DNA from 2 places in the Pseudoalteromonas sp. XMcav1-K genome. Region 1 is predicted to be linked to the other one. Evidence: predicted binding sites of a transcription regulator. Region 1 holds the regulator's gene; the other holds the start of a gene.
The links. Region 1 encodes MetJ, which represses methionine synthesis genes. Its sites were predicted from a motif close to TAGACGTCTAGACGTCTA; they were not measured.
Positions count from the first base shown of each region.

Region 2: a site for MetJ is predicted at 2,838-2,855, ahead of metE (5-methyltetrahydropteroyltriglutamate--homocysteine S-methyltransferase). Genes of this name have one in related genera too.

Region 1 is NZ_JBIPJE010000032.1:8,634-16,837, forward strand. Features, by position in the region: gene ACHSBP_RS05065 (penicillin-binding protein 1A) at 1-1,505, shown strand, start outside; gene metL (bifunctional aspartate kinase/homoserine dehydrogenase II) at 1,594-3,930, opposite strand; gene metB (cystathionine gamma-synthase) at 3,939-5,159, opposite strand; gene metJ (met regulon transcriptional regulator MetJ) at 5,350-5,673, shown strand; gene ACHSBP_RS05085 (malic enzyme-like NAD(P)-binding protein) at 5,720-6,961, opposite strand; gene rpmE (50S ribosomal protein L31) at 7,361-7,576, opposite strand; gene priA (primosomal protein N') at 7,788-8,204, shown strand, end outside.
Region 2 is NZ_JBIPJE010000043.1:69,933-78,136, reverse strand. Features, by position in the region: gene ACHSBP_RS10640 (GGDEF domain-containing protein) at 1-513, shown strand, start outside; gene metE (5-methyltetrahydropteroyltriglutamate--homocysteine S-methyltransferase) at 548-2,818, opposite strand; gene ACHSBP_RS10630 (LysR family transcriptional regulator) at 3,123-4,007, shown strand; gene ACHSBP_RS10625 (AI-2E family transporter) at 4,042-5,091, opposite strand; gene ACHSBP_RS10620 (TIGR01777 family oxidoreductase) at 5,181-6,077, shown strand; gene ACHSBP_RS10615 (ABC transporter permease) at 6,089-8,204, opposite strand, start outside.

The DNA of each region.
Region 1 (8,204 bases):
GAGGAGTTAACATTTATTTATGGAACTCCGAAACGGATACGGCTTGGCAACGTAATGAAATCCTCTCTTATCTCGAATCTGTAAATGAAATCGGTTATTTAAAAGCAGCCGTTATCGAGCAAATTGATGAGCAAAATGCTTATGCAGTACTTAAAAACGGCAATTCAATCACAATTCCATGGGACGGATTAAAGTGGGCTCGTCCATACATTTCGCATTCACGCCAAGGAAAGCCGCCTGAAACAACCTCAGATATACTCTATCCTGGGGCGTTCGTTTGGCTACAGCAAAATGAAGATGGTCAATATAAACTATCTCAAATGCCTGACGTGAGCAGCGCAATAGTGTCTCTTAATCCTCAAACCGGTGCAATTGAGTCACTTGTTGGTGGATATAGCTTCGAGTTATCGCAATACAACCGCGCAACCCAAGCAAAACGTCAAGTAGGTTCAAACATTAAGCCATTCCTTTATTCCGCTGCAATTGAGCATGGCTATTCGTTAGGCTCAATAATTAACGATGCCCCAATAAATAGCTGGAACTCTGCACAGCGTATCGCTTGGCGCCCAGAAAATAGCCCAGCTAATTACGATGGCCCAATTCGTGTGCGTCGCGCATTGGCACAGTCTAAAAACGTGGTTGCAGTTCGCCTGTTACGAGGCATAGGCGCACGCGAAACAGTAGACCATTTACTTAAATTTGGCTTTTCACCTGAAGACATTAAACCACATGAGGCACTTTCCCTCGGTGCTGCTTCGTTAACGCCTTTAGAAGTGGCGCGTGGTATGGCAACGTTTGCCAATGGCGGACATTTAATTGAGCCATATTTTATTGACCGTATTGAAGATGCCGAAGGCAACATCGTATATAAATCTCAACCGTTAGTTGTTTGCAATCAATGTAGTGCTGAAGAAGTGCGTGATAGCTTTCATTACGCGCCTCGCGTAATTAGCGAACAAAATGCCTTTTTAATTGCCGACGCGATGAACACTGCAATCTATGGAGAACCAGGCTGGCTTGGTACAGGCTGGCGTGCAAAAGATTTAAAACGTAATGACTTATCAGGCAAAACCGGTACTACAAACGATATTGTAGATACTTGGTTCTCAGGTTTTAACAGCCAAGTGATTACCACTGTATGGGTCGGCTTTGATGATGCCGGCAAGCGTTTAGGTAGAGTAAGCTACAATAATAATTTAAGTCGCAATCAATTTGCTGGCGGTGAATCTGGTGCACGAACGGCGCAGCCTGCATGGCTTGATTATATGCGTGAAGCTCTGAGAGGTATGCCTAGCGCACCTATTGAACAACCAGAAGGGCTCGTCTCAGTAAGAATCGACCGTAAATCAGGGTTACTAACTAAAAAAACCGATAACTCGTCACGATTTGAGTATTTTATAAAGGGCACAGCACCAACGCAGTATACTCAACAAGAAGTGCAGAATTTATTTGACCCTTACACAACAACGACTGATTCAGGCAAAACAGCTGAAGAGCTATTTTAACGGTATCAATTCATTTATGTATATCAGTTTATATAAATTAAAAAAGCCGCTAACACTGTTAGCGGCTTTTTAATATTAATTATCCTGATTACTCTGATAGTTTATGGCAGAGCCAATATAAATCAGAATGCACTCCCGCAGCGGTAACTTCACGCCCTGCTCCAGGTCCTTGAATAATCAATGCGTTGTCAGCATACCAAACACTATTGATCACAAAAATGTTATCGCCCGGAGTTAGTGTTGCAACCGCAGCTGACGGAGCAACAGCTTTTAACCCTACTTTTGCCGTAATAGGTGAGGTTGTGGTATCAAGCTCAGCCACGTACCTAAGCGTATTACCTTCTCTTTGTGCATCTAGAGCGAGCTCTTCCACAAATGTATCAAGTGACTCACGTTTTGCTAATGCATCTTGCCAAGGCCCTTCGGCAAGCTCTCCTGGCATCCACGCCGATAACTCAATATCGTCTAATTCAAGTGATAAACCAAGCTCTCTTGCCAAAATAAGTAACTTTCTTTGTACGTCACGGCCAGAAAGATCTTCACGCGGATCAGGTTCGGTAAAGCCCAGCTCTCGCGCTTGCTCAACTAAATCTGAGAACTTTTTATCGAGCGAATAATTTGCCCCTAACCAAGACAATGTGCCCGAGAACACACCACTAATTTTAGTGATTTTATCGCCTGAGTTTTGCAGGTCTTTTAAAGCAAAATTAATTGGTAAACCGGCGCCTACACTTGTGTTGTAACGCCACAGTAAATTTTTCTCTGTCTGCAAGCGACGTAAATTTTCATACCAAGTTAGCTCTGCGGTGCCCGCGTATTTATTTGCTGAAATAATATGACAATCGTGCAACGCAAATTCAGGGTATAACTTACTAAACGATTCACTTGCCGTGATATCAATCACTACTTTATGGCCATAATCAAGCTCTTTAATAAACTCGATAATCTGCTCAGGTGACGACACTTTTGCATTATTTTTGAAGTTTGCACTGGCTGTTGCCAGCTCTATACCCTGGCCATTTAACAAACTCGTACTTGAGCGTAATAAACCTACCAACTTAACTGGTAACAAGGTATTTAGACGCGCTAACTGGTCATTAAGCTGTGATAAAAACACCTCTCCAACATTACCAATACCCGCCACAATCACAGCTAATTCTTGTTTAGCGGTGATCAATTCTTCATGTAATAATGACAGCGTATCGCTTTCAAGCAACTGGTCGCCAAGTAAAATAGCAAAGCCATTTTGACTCCACGCACCACGTAATGTCATGCTTTGCTTCTCTAATAATGCTTTTGCACTTTCAAGTAACTGCGATTCACTGCCGGCCTCACTCACGATTGCCACACCAGAGACATTCGATTCAATAAGCACCGCATCTTGTAAATAATATGACGCAACTTGCTCGCCAAACTGACTTGGTACAAGCAGTAACGTATTTCCCTCTACCTCAAGCGGCTGAAGCGGATGCTGCAGAATAATGCTTAACTCTCGAATGCTATCTTTATTGTTATGAGTAAGTTGAAATACATCAACACTGGCTAGTGTCGTTAAAAAACGTTTTGCTTTCGCTTGTTCGTTAGCAACCACTTGCGTGCCATCACTATGGCTATCGTAGCTACTGCGAACGACTAATTTAATATCGCTGTCTTTTAATGGTGTAAGCGTTTTAGCGTGCAATACAGGGTTACCTAATCGCGCGAGTTGTTGCGCTTGCTGCTGGCTAATTTTATTGTATTTAACCGCCTTCTCTACTTTACGTGGGTCGGTACTGTAAACGCCTTGAGTATCTGTCCAAATTGTAACACTGCTGGCATTGATATATTTACCAAGCAAAGTCGCACTGTAATCGCTACCATTACGGCCTAGCGTCACCGTGTTACCCACTTCGTCACTTGCGATAAATCCTGTCACCACATTAAGTTGGTCGCTCTTTAATGCCTGGCAGCGTGCAGTATTTTCTTGATGCTTAAGATTATTTTGTGCAACAACAAATAGCTTTCGGCTATCAAAGTGAGTCGCAGCAACCCCTTGCTTATTTAAATAATGCGCAAGTAAACGGGCAGACCACAGCTCACCGTGAGCAAGCAACCACGCCTGCTCTAACTCTGCACAGCCAGCACGTTGAGAGATTGCATTAATATCGTCAATAAAGTGAGCATACACTTCACTTTTATCACCTAATAATTCAGAAACCAGTGCGCATTGGTGATCTTTTAGTAACGCAATTACCTCACCAACACCTTTATGATCTTGATTGTGATAACACGACCACAAGCGCACAAGCGTATCGGTCGTTTTACCTGCAGCAGATACAACTATGGCATCGCCATACGCTAGTTGCTGACAAATATTGGCAACTGCATGGTAGCGCTTGGCACTGCTTAGGCTTGACCCACCAAATTTATATACTTGTTTTGTCATTTAAGTAATCACCACAATGCAGGTCGTGCAGCGCAGCATTGAGTGCTTTTTTCTCCACCAGCAGCGACGTCTTTGTTAATTGTTTTTGCGAATGCTTGTTCAAGATCTGCGATTAAATCTTCAACATCTTCAATACCAACAGAAATACGAATTAACGTATCGTTAACGCCTGCTTTAATTCGTGCTTCAGGCGCCATGCCGGCGTGTGTCATGGTAGCTGGGTGACAAATTAAGCTCTCTACACCACCAAGTGATTCAGCGAGGCTAAACTGTTCTACACTGGTTAAAAATTTAGCCGTATCTTCAATTGTGCCTTTAATACTAAAGCTCACCATGCCACCAAAACCTTTTTGCTGTGCTTTTGCTAAGTCATGTTGTGGATGATTTTTAAGACCTGGGTAATAAACTTTCTCTACATGCTCACAGGTTTCTAAGTAACGTGCGATGGCAAATGCGTTTTCTTGGTGCTGTTTAATACGCACATTTAAAGTACGAATACCACGCAGCGTTAAATACGCATCAAATGGCGCACCTGTAATGCCAATATTATTTGCCCACCAAGCAAGCTCTTCACCTAACTCCGCAGTGCGGGTAATAACCACGCCACCGACAACATCTGAGTGGCCATTGATGTATTTTGTGGTTGAGTGGATAACAATATCTACACCAAATGAAATTGGGTTTTGTAATGCTGGAGATAAAAACGTGTTGTCAGCTCCTACTAACGCCCCTACGGAGTGAGAAACTTCCACTACTTTAGCAATGTCAGTTAAACGTAAAACTGGGTTACTTGGCGTTTCAATCCACACTAGCTTAGGTTTAATTGCTTTAATCTGCTCGTAGCAAGACGCTTGTGTAAAGTCGACAACCGCTACTTTTAATAAACCGCGTTTTTCCAAGCTCGTGAATAAACGGTAACTACCGCCATAGCAATCATGAGGAATTAAAATAGTATCTTCTGGTGTTAAGATTTGTGTGCATAAGTGAACAGCAGCCATACCTGTTGCAGTTACAATACCCTTTTCACCGCCTTCTAGCTTAGCAAGCGTATCAGCCAAAATATCACGATTAGGATTGCCGCTACGGCCATAATCATAATCACGCTTTTTATCAAAATCGGCGAACGAATAAGTCGTCGATAAATATAACGGTGGAACAACCGCACCATGATGCTTATCTGCGGTAATGCCATTGCGAACAGCAAGGGTTGTTTGTTTGTTCTGCTTCATAACTCTGCCACTTAGATGTTTAGACGTCTAAAAGGTTAAACCACCAAACAATGGAAGTCAAAACTTTTACACGTCTATATAGCCAAATAAATGATATTTGACTATATATTTTAAAACGATAAAATTTTGCCTCTTAATATACAGGCTATCGTCAAAATTAAATCGTAACAGATATAGGCTAGTACACTTTATGGCAACTGAATGGAACGGTGAATATATTCACCCATATGCAGAACACGGTAAAAAATCAGAACAAGTGAAAAAAATTACCGTATCTATCCCACTTAACGTATTGAAAGTACTGACAGACGAGCGCACTCGTAGACAAGTAAATAACTTACGTCATGCAACCAATAGCGAACTACTGTGTGAAGCATTTTTGCATGCGTTTACTGGTCAGCCATTGCCTGACGATGAAGATCTGAGAAAAGATAACCCTGAGCATATTCCGCAAAGGGTAAAAGAAATTCTTGCTGAACGCGGCTTACCGGTTCCAGAGCTTGAAGATGAATAAAAAAAACCTCAGCAATTGCTGAGGTTTTTTTTTGCTTTTAATCAAGTTAAAGCATGTAGTTTTCTGGTATTTCAATCTGCGCAACGCCTGACTCAACCGCGGCTTCTGCAACAGCACGCGCTACACGCGGAAGTAAACGTGGGTCCATTGGCTTAGGAATGATGTAATCTTTACCAAATTCAAGATTTGATTCACCAGACGCTGACAATACCTCTTGCGGTACTGGCTCTTTAGCAATTTCGCGAATCGCATTTACCGCCGCAATTTTCATTTCGTCATTAATCGCTGTTGCGCGCACATCAAGCGCACCACGGAAAATAAACGGGAAGCATAATACGTTATTAACTTGGTTAGGGTAATCTGAACGACCTGTAGCCATAATTAAATCATTGCGCGCAGCATTCGCCACTTCCGGTTTAATTTCAGGATCAGGGTTAGAACACGCAAATACCACTGGCTTATCTGCCATTAATTTTAGATCTTCAGGAGCAAGTAAGTCAGGACCTGAAACACCCACAAATACGTCAGCTTCTTCAATAACATCTTGTAAGGTGCGCTTATCTGTATTATTCGCAAACAACATTTTGTATTCATTTAGGTCATCACGACGCGTATGAATAACCCCTTTTCGATCAAGCATGTAAATGTGCTCACGTTGTGCACCACATTTAATTAATAGCTCCATACACGCAATTGCTGCTGCACCTGCACCTAAACATACAATTAATGCATCTTTTAACTTTTTACCTTGGATCTCTAACGCATTCAGCATGCCCGCCGCGGTTACAATCGCGGTACCGTGTTGGTCATCATGAAATACTGGCACACTACAACGTTCAATAAGCGCTTTTTCAATTTCAAAACACTCTGGCGCTTTAATATCTTCCAGGTTAATACCACCAAAAGTATCTGCAATATTTTCTACAGTATTAATAAAGTCTTCGGTAGTACGGTGCTTAACTTCAATATCAATTGAATCTAAACCAGCAAAACGCTTAAATAATAACGCCTTGCCTTCCATAACTGGTTTTGATGCAAGCGGTCCTAAATTACCTAAACCTAAAATTGCAGTACCGTTTGAGATAACAGCGACCATATTACCCTTTGCAGTATATTTATATGCATTGTTCGGATCTGCTGCGATCTCACGAACCGGTTCAGCAACACCAGGACTATAAGCTAATGCAAGATCATTAACTGTCTCTGCTGGTTTGGTTAATTCGATGCTGATTTTTCCAGGAACGGGTTCAGAATGGTATTGTAGCGCTTTTTCTCTTATGTCAGACATGCGTGCCTTATCCTACGATGTTAAAAGTGAGAGATACTGGTTTAATAGTACGGCATTTAGAGTAAATAGAAGTTAAATGCGGTTATATCTTAACCTAAGACCATAGTTGAATTTACAACAATAGGCTTGTGGATATTTTCTGCTAAATCATTACCAGATTGAAGTTAATTCAGATCCGACCAGATTCACAGCCATCTATTTTTTACACTCGACAGATACTATTTTGCCAACAGATAGTAAAAATAATGAATATTGAAGCTATCTATAATCCAGTATATAGCCATCTATTTAGAATAAAAAGACATAGAAAAACCATATAACATGACAAAAATTCATATTAAATTTTAGATACAAAAAAAAGCACCCTTAGGTGCTTTTTTGAAAGAACTAAAATAGCTCTTATTTTTTGCTTGAAAGCGCGCCAAAACGCTTGTTGAAGCGATCAACACGACCACCTGTATCAAGCACTTTTTGCTTACCAGTGTAGAACGGGTGACACTCTGAACAAACATCTAAGTGAATGTCTTTACAAAGAGTTGAACGCGTTTCGAATTTGTTACCACAAGAACAAGTAGCATTGATTGCTTCGTACTTAGGGTGGATACCTTCTTTCATAGTAAACCTCTAATTAGGCCGCATCGCTCTCCAAACCCGAAGTCTGGCACCATACGTTGTTAAACAAAAATATATAGGGCGCGAATTCTAGCCAACTAACATGCCAATAGCAAGATCTTTAACCATCTTCAGATAAATTTTGTTTAACACTAGCCGCAAACACAATGCCATGATTTAATTTCCACAAATACGCTCTAAAAATAAAAGTTGAATGACTACGCCTGTTGTTGCAGAAATTGCCTTAAATGTACCGCTTTACCGTAACTTTGATTACCTCGTTGAACCTCAGTTTCAAACTCATATTGCGGTGGGTTGTCGTGTTGCAGTTCAATTTGGTCGTCAGCAACTTGTCGGCATTGTTGTTGCGTTAAAATCAAATAGTGAATTTCTCGATAAATTAAAACCTATTTCACGTTTAATTGATAACAACGCGATTATTGATCGCCATATGATCAGCCTTATCGAATTTGCGAGTCATTATTACCAAAACCCGCTTGGAGAGTGCTACCAAGTTGCACTACCAACTTTGTTAAACAAAGGCGAAGCAGTTGATAAGTCTGCAGTGCCTATCATTAAACTGATCGATGAAAATACATCAGTGAATGGTAAAAAACAGCGCCAACTAATC
Region 2 (8,204 bases), on a different contig from region 1:
CCTGAAGACTTTAAAGTGACCGTAAATGTGTCATCTAAGCATTTCTCAACGTTAGAGTTTGCTGATTTTATTCAGCGCCTTTACTTTGAGTACAAACTACCGTTAGGCAGTTTATGCATTGAAATTACTGAATCGGGGCTAATTGAAAATCTTTCCCTTGCGACAGAAATAATTGAAAAGCTGAAAACCTGCGGCGTAAAACTGTGTTTAGATGACTTTGGTACGGGTTATTCGGCGCTCGGTTATTTGCATCAATTACCTATTCATATTTTAAAAATTGATAAAAGCTTTATTGATAATCTTAACTGCGGCGAAAACCACCCATTGGTTGATGCTATTTTAACGCTTGCCAGCGCCCTTGAATTTGACGTGGTAGCTGAAGGAATTGAAACTCAAACTCAGCTCGATGTGCTGAAACAAACTAAATGCCAATATGGCCAAGGCTTTTTGGTAGCAAAACCTATGCCTGCAAAACAAGCTTTTACCTTTTTAACCACAGGAAAACTGAGTTAATCCAAACTCAGTTTTCCTACATATCACACGTGACTTAAGCGAGTTCTTGTCTGAGCTCTTTTGCTGCGGTTACCATGTTTTTAAGTGCTGCTTGGGTTTCTTGCCAGCCACGGGTTTTTAAACCGCAATCTGGATTTATCCAAAGGCGCTCCACCGGCACTTTCTTCGCTGCCTCTTTCATCAACTGTTTAATCCAGGTTACCTCTGGAATATTCGGGCTGTGAATATCGTAAACGCCAGGCCCTATCTCATTTGGATAATCAAAATCTTCAAATGCGTTAAGCAATTCCATATTTGAACGCGACGTTTCAATGGTAATTACGTCTGCATCCATATCGGCAATCGCCGCGATAATATCGTTAAATTCGGCATAACACATATGGGTATGAATTTGCGTGCTGTCGCTTACGCCAGATGCCGATACACGAAACGCATACGCCGCCCAGTTTAAATAGTCTTGCCACTTTGATGCTTTTAAAGGCAACCCTTCACGAAATGCAGGTTCATCAATTTGAATAATGTTTATGCCCGCTTTTTCTAAATCAACCACTTCGTCGCGCAGCGCCAGCGCTATTTGATTGGCAATGATTGGTTTTGCTAGATCATCGCGGATAAATGACCAAAACAAAATCGTTACAGGGCCTGTTAACATGCCTTTCATCTGTTTGTTAGTGAGTGATTGTGCATATTCGGTCCAGTTAACCGTCATCGGGTGTTTACGGCTAATATCGCCCCAAATAATCGGTGGTTTAACACAGCGTGAGCCATACGATTGCACCCAGCCAAATTGTGTAAAGGCAAAGCCTTCGAGCAATTCACCAAAATACTCCACCATATCGTTACGCTCTGCTTCGCCGTGAACTAGCACATCGAGGTCAACAGCTTCTTGCTGTGCTACGGCATAAGAAATCTCATTTTGCATTTGAGCCGTGTAATCGGCTTCGCTAATATTCCCGGCTTTAAAATCGCGACGCGCCTTACGGATAGCCGTTGTTTGCGGGAAAGAGCCAATAGTAGTCGTTGGTAAAATAGGTAAACCAAGCGCTTGCTTTTGAACCAACTGACGTTTAGCAAAAGGGCTCGTACGCTCACCATCTTGCTTGGTTAGGCTATCAAGGCGTAACTTCACTGCGGCATCGTTTACACGAAGCGATTTAGCACGCGCTTTCACTGGCGCTGAATAATCAATGAGCGAAGTTATATCCCCCGACAGCAAGGCCTGTTTCAATAACGATAATTCGTGCCCTTTTTGTTTTGCAAATGCAAGCCAGGATTTAATTTCACCATCAAGCGTTGTTTCTAAGGCTAAATCAACAGGCGTATGCAACAACGAACACGAAGGCGCTAACCAAACATGCTCACGTGATGAAACCACCGATTGTATTTGGTTGAAAACCGCTTCGAGATCCGTTTTCCAAATATTACGGCCGTTGATAACACCTAAAGACAATACTTTATCTTTAGCTATGCGCTCGTTAATGTTATCTATATCTTGCGCTTCGGCAACCAAATCAAAATGCACGCCGTCTACTGGGTACGCTGCAATATCATCTAGGTAATTTTCTACTGAACCAAAATACGTTGCCAGCAGCAGCTTTACACCTTGTCCTTGCAGTTTATTAAAACTGGCTGTGAGCGCATATAGGTATTCTGGTGTTAGTTCTAACGCTAAAATAGGCTCATCTATTTGCACCCATTCAACACCTAAATCAGCTAATTTACTCAATACATGTTGATACGCTGTCAGTAGACGTGGCAGCAGGGCCAACTTATCAAATTCGCCGACAGTTTTTGCCAAATGCAAATAAGTTACCGGACCAACCAACATAGGTTTCACCTGATGACCGAGCGCTTGCGCTTCTTTTACCTGATCAAACAGCTCTGTAAAGCTAATTTCAAATGTTTGATTTTCAGTCAGTTCAGGTACGATGTAGTGATAGTTGGTATTAAACCACTTGGTCATTTCACTTGCAGCGCATGCACAACCAGACGGTGCTCTGCCGCGCCCAATGCGAAATAAGGTGTCTAAATCTACCGTTTGTGTTTCATTTTGGTGACGCCTTGGTACCACGCCGAACAGCAAAGAGGTACTAAGTACATGGTCGTACCATGCAAAATCCCCTACAGGCAACAACTCAACACCTTGGCTTTGCTGTAATTGCCAATTGTCTTTGCGAATTGCTTGTCCTTGCTCTTGCAATTCTTTGAGTGAACTCTCATTTCGCCAATAGGCCTCAACCGCCTTTTTAAGTTCGCGCTTTTTCCCGATACGGGGAAAACCTAAGTTGTGAATTGTAATTGCCATCTTGGTATCCTTTTTATTTAAGACGTTTAGATGGCTAAATATTAGTGGTAAATTTAATTCAACAAAATCGCAAGTTTTTCCAATTTAACTTGAAATAAATTAATACAAAATAGAAAATCAAATTTTTCCATATAAGCCAAACACCAATTGACAGCGTTATCATAATTTATACATATATATAAAATAGAAATTTATTATTAAAATGACGGCGATATGTACAAATCAACATTGAAACATGAAAAATAAACAGCTAGTATCAAATCTCTCTCACGGTCGTTCAAGTTTAATATGAGTATTCCTAAAGATGATTGATGTAAAACACCTTAAAACCATCGCAACCCTTAAAGAGACAGGGTCTTTGGTTAATACCGCACGAGAGCTTTTTTTAACGCAATCTGCTTTATCTCACCAAATCAAAGATTTAGAAAACAAACTCGATTGCCAGTTGTTTGAGCGTAAAACACACCCCGTACGTTTTACCCCACAAGGTATGTTGTTGTTAGAGCTTGCTAATGACGTACTGCCAAAAGTGGAAGCAACCAAATGCAGATTAAAAGAGAGCTTAAACCAACCTATCTCGCAATTGCGTTTAAGCGTTGAATGCCATGCGTGTTTTCATTGGTTATTGCCAACAATTAAAGAATTTAACAACTTTTGGCCGGATATTAAGGTGGATTACGAGCGAGGTTTTAGCTACGACGCCATTCCGGAGCTGTTAAACGATGAGTTGGATTTAGTACTTACTTCGGATATTCGTGAAACAGAGCGCCTTGAGTTCGCACATTTATTTGATTTTAAGTTAAAGCTAATTGTCAGCCCAGATCATCCGCTAGCTAAAAAAGCGTATGTAACCGCGCTTGATTTAAAAGACGAAACGATTATTTCGTATCCGATCCCACGCGAAAGACAAGATATTTTTAAGCACTTTATTCAAAATGCGCGTTTCGATGGCACCTTAAAAACTGTCGATCAAGGCTTGCTTATTTTTCAGCTTGTAAGCGCCGGTATGGGTGTTGCCGCTTTACCAGATTGGTTAGTAACCCCTTATGAAAGCCAAGGATTAATTAAGTCAATCCCACTAGGTGCGCTTGGTTTATCACGCCCGATGTATTTAGCGATGAAAAAAACCATGAGCGACAATCCAGTTTATCGTCACTTTTTAAATACCTGTAAACAAAAAAAGGGTTAGCAAATGCTAACCCTTTTAACTATTTAACTACAAATTAGCTTTCTAGTTCTTCATTAATTTGCTCTTCGCCACTTAATAACATTGCAAGCCAGCGCCCTTCTTCACTGTTTTCAAGGGCAATTTTCACAACCATGGTAAGCGGTACAGACAGCAACATGCCAACCGTGCCAAGTAACCAGCCCCAAAACAATAATGATAAAAACACGACAAGTGGTGATAAGCCTAAACCTTTACCCATAAAGCGTGGCTCAATCATATTGCCCATTACGGTGTTAATTGCCATGTAACCAATGCCAATTAAACCTGCAACGCCAGGCCCTTGCAGTACAACAGCAAGTAATACCGCCGGAATTGCCGCAATGATAGAACCAATATTAGGAATATAATTTAAGAAAAACGCCAAGACGCCCCACAAAATAAAATAGTCGATGCCAAATGCCCAAAGCATTACCGTAACCAAAACACCGGTCGCTAAACTAACCAGTGTTTTGATAGCGAGATACGAATTAACCGAGTCTAAAAATAGGTCGATTTGTTTTTGCTTCATATCGGGATCATCAAGGGCTAAATGCACTTTTTTACCAATGTAAGGCGCTTCAACAAGCATAAATACGACGGTTAAAATAATTAAAAACAAGTCAGCCATTACGCCACCAACGCCCGCGAGTGTATTCGCCGCAAGATCGATAAGTTTGCCGGGATCTAAAAACGACATAATGCGATCTTTATCGATCAAAATATTATACTCAGCCAACATGGTTAATAAGCCTGAGAACTCGGTTTGTAATTGCTCTTTATACACGGGAACATTTTGCGAAAAGCCATTAACCGATTGACCAACAAGCCCTGCCAGACTGACCACAATTAACATAATTAGTAAAATAACCAGTGTAATTGCTGCGCCTTTTGGTACGCGATAACGTCCCATTAAATTAATCAACGGACTACAAATAATGGCAATAAATACGGAGAGTAAAAACGGAACGACAATTGCGCTTGCTAATTTCAAGCCGGCTAAAACAACGATTAAGGCCGCAAAAATCAATAAACTTTTACTGGCACCAGTAAAATTGGGCTGAACCATAGCTATCCTTAGTTCGTATTATCACTTTGTTCTAATTAGCGCTATGCTACATTATAAGCGTGGCAAATAGGAAGCTATTTGATTTATCTATGAATATTTTAATCACTGGGGCCACAGGCCTAATTGGCTCACACTTGTGTAAGCACTTAGCAAACCATCATAAGTTAATGGTGCTTACCCGCAAAAAAGAAAAAGCGTTTACCATTTTGGGACACCATGTAAATGCGTTTGAAACCCTAGAGGATATTGACTTTAACCAGCTTGATATTGTGATTAATCTTGCCGGCGAACCGATAGCCGATAAACGCTGGAGCAAAGCGCAAAAACAAAAAATTGAATCTAGCCGCTGGCACATTACTGAACAAATCACCGACAAAATTAACGCAGCAGATAACCCACCACATACTTTTATCTCGGGCAGTGCGATAGGCTATTACGGCAGGCAAACCGAGTCGGTTGATGAACAGCATAACCAACCTTTTAATGAATACAGTCACTACCTTTGTAAACAGTGGGAAACGCTTGCCAAAAAAGCGCAATCGGATAAAACTCGCGTATGTATTTTGCGCACCGGTGTGGTGCTGGCAAAACACGGTGGCGCACTGAAAAAAATGGTACCACCATTTCAGTTTTGCCTAGGCGGCCCTATTGCAGATGGTACACAGCAAATGTCGTGGATCCACATTAACGACATGGTAAACATTATTCTGTTTTTAATCGAAAACAAATCGCTAAACGGTGTGTTTAACGCAACGGCGCCTAATCCGGTTTCGAATAATCAATTCTCCGAAAGTTTGAGTGAAACGTTAGAAAAGCCTAACTTTTTTAGAATGCCTGAATTTGTATTGCGATTAATGTTTGGTGAGATGGCTGATTTACTAGTATTTGGTCAAGCGGTTAAGCCAAAAGCGCTGCAAGACGCAGATTTTAAATTTCATTTTCCACATTTAAAACCTGCCCTTGAAAATATATTAGGTGGGCGATAACGCCCACTTTTTTATAGCGCCCTAACAAGGCCTTGAGTGTTTTTTCGCAGCGTTTTTGCCACTAAACTATAGCCAAGCACAGCTACAAATAAGGCACCAACTACAGGCCCGTAAAGCCACATTGTTGGGTGCAAATTACCAATTTGCTCAAACATACGGTACTGCACAACGAGTAATGCAATATCGCTAAACAGTGCTGCAGAAATGCCCGCAAATAAACCCAGCAATACAAATTCGTAAAGCACCGCATTTTTAATAAGCTTGGCTTTAGCACCAAGGGTTCGCAATATCACCACTTCTTGCATGCGGTCGTGCAAACTTGCCTGCACTTGCGACACCAATACTAACGCACCGCAAATCACCACAATAATCAGTACAAAACTAATGGCCGTTGCAACTTGGTCGATAGTTGAGCGCACCTGCTTTATCATTGAATCTACATCAATAATGCTCACACTAGGGTGATTGCGCACCAGTTGCTGCAACGCACGTTTAGATTCGGTCGGTGTGCTAATGGCAGAAATATACGTTGCCGGAAATTGTGACAGCACTTTAGGACTTAAAATAATAAAGAAGTTGGGCTGCATGGTAGACCAGTTCACCTCACGCAGGCTGGTAATTTTGGCACTAAAACGCTGTGAGCCAATTAAAAACTCAAGCTCATCGCCAATTTTCACACCTAACCGCTCAGCCATAGATTGCTCCATGGAAAGCTCGTTGGCATCTGGGTTTAACCACTCACCTTCAACAATTTCATTGTGTTTCGGCAAGGTATCACGCCATGTTAAGTTAAGCTCACGACCAACACCCGAACGCGCTTCTTCATCGCGTTTTTCGTTTTCTTGTGCCGATACAGAACGCGCTACTTGCTCACCGTTAATACTATTTACGCGACCGCGCACCACAGCATAAAAATCGGTTTGCTGAATGTTGTTTTCGGCTAAAAAATCGGCGATATCACTGCGTTCATATTCGCTAATATTTACCAAAAAGCCATTTGGCGCGTTTTCAGGTAGTTGCGATTGCCAATCGGCAATTAAATCGTTCTTCATTACTACTAAAAATAAAATGAGCTTGATTGCAAGTGCAAAGCTAATTACTTGCACCGCATTAGCGTTTGCGCGTTTTTGTAGTGACGCAATTGCCAAAGACCAGCTATTACTTGGCTTTAATCCCAGTTTACGTGACGAGGTAAACAGTAATCGGCTTAAACCAAATAACATACCCGCTAAAAGCGCACATGACACAAACATAATACCCGCAATCACGACACTGCGACTAAATAAACACATCAAGCCAAACACGGTAAGTGTTGCAAGTAACAGGTGCAGTTTTGATACTTTAAGGGAATCCCCTAAATTACGGCGCAGCACCCGCATTGGTGGAATATCAAATAAGTCCATTAACGGTTTAAGCGAGAACATAACGGCACAGATCAAACCGGTAAAGGTAGCTAGTCCAAGCGGCCAAAGTGATGCTGGCGGCAGGGCTTTACCCATTTTTTCACTCAGCACATCGATTGCGATAACTTGTAAAATAAAACCTAGCAACAAACCAATAATGACCGAAAAAACAGTCACTAACAGTAAATGTACAATGTAGATATTACGAATAGTCGTGCGCGAACCGCCCAGTGTTTTCATCATTGCAACGGGGTCGTACTGACGCTCACAGTAGCGCCTTGCAGACACGGCAATTGCTACCGCCGCAAGCATAATGCCGAGCAAGCCTGCCAGTAATAAAAATCTCTCAGCGCGGTTTACAGAATCAGATACTGGACCTTGACGATCTTTTACGCCATACCAACGCTGGTTTTCAAGTAATTGCGGTTTGAGCCAAGCGTAATAATCATTAAGTTGCTGCTCGGTGCCGGCATATAAATAACGATAAGAAACGCGGCTACCTGGTTGGATCACTTGTGTTTTTTCAACATCGGCGATATTCATAAGTACCCGACGCGAACTTGAAAAAATCGCAAATGGTGCATCAGGCTCTTCAGCAAGAATTTTTTCTGCAATGAAATTGGCTTCACCAATTTCAACCACGTCCCCTACTTCAATATTTAAGCTGTAAAAAACCGTATCGGACAACCATATATTGCCAGGCGCTGGGTGCGCCTCGGTAACA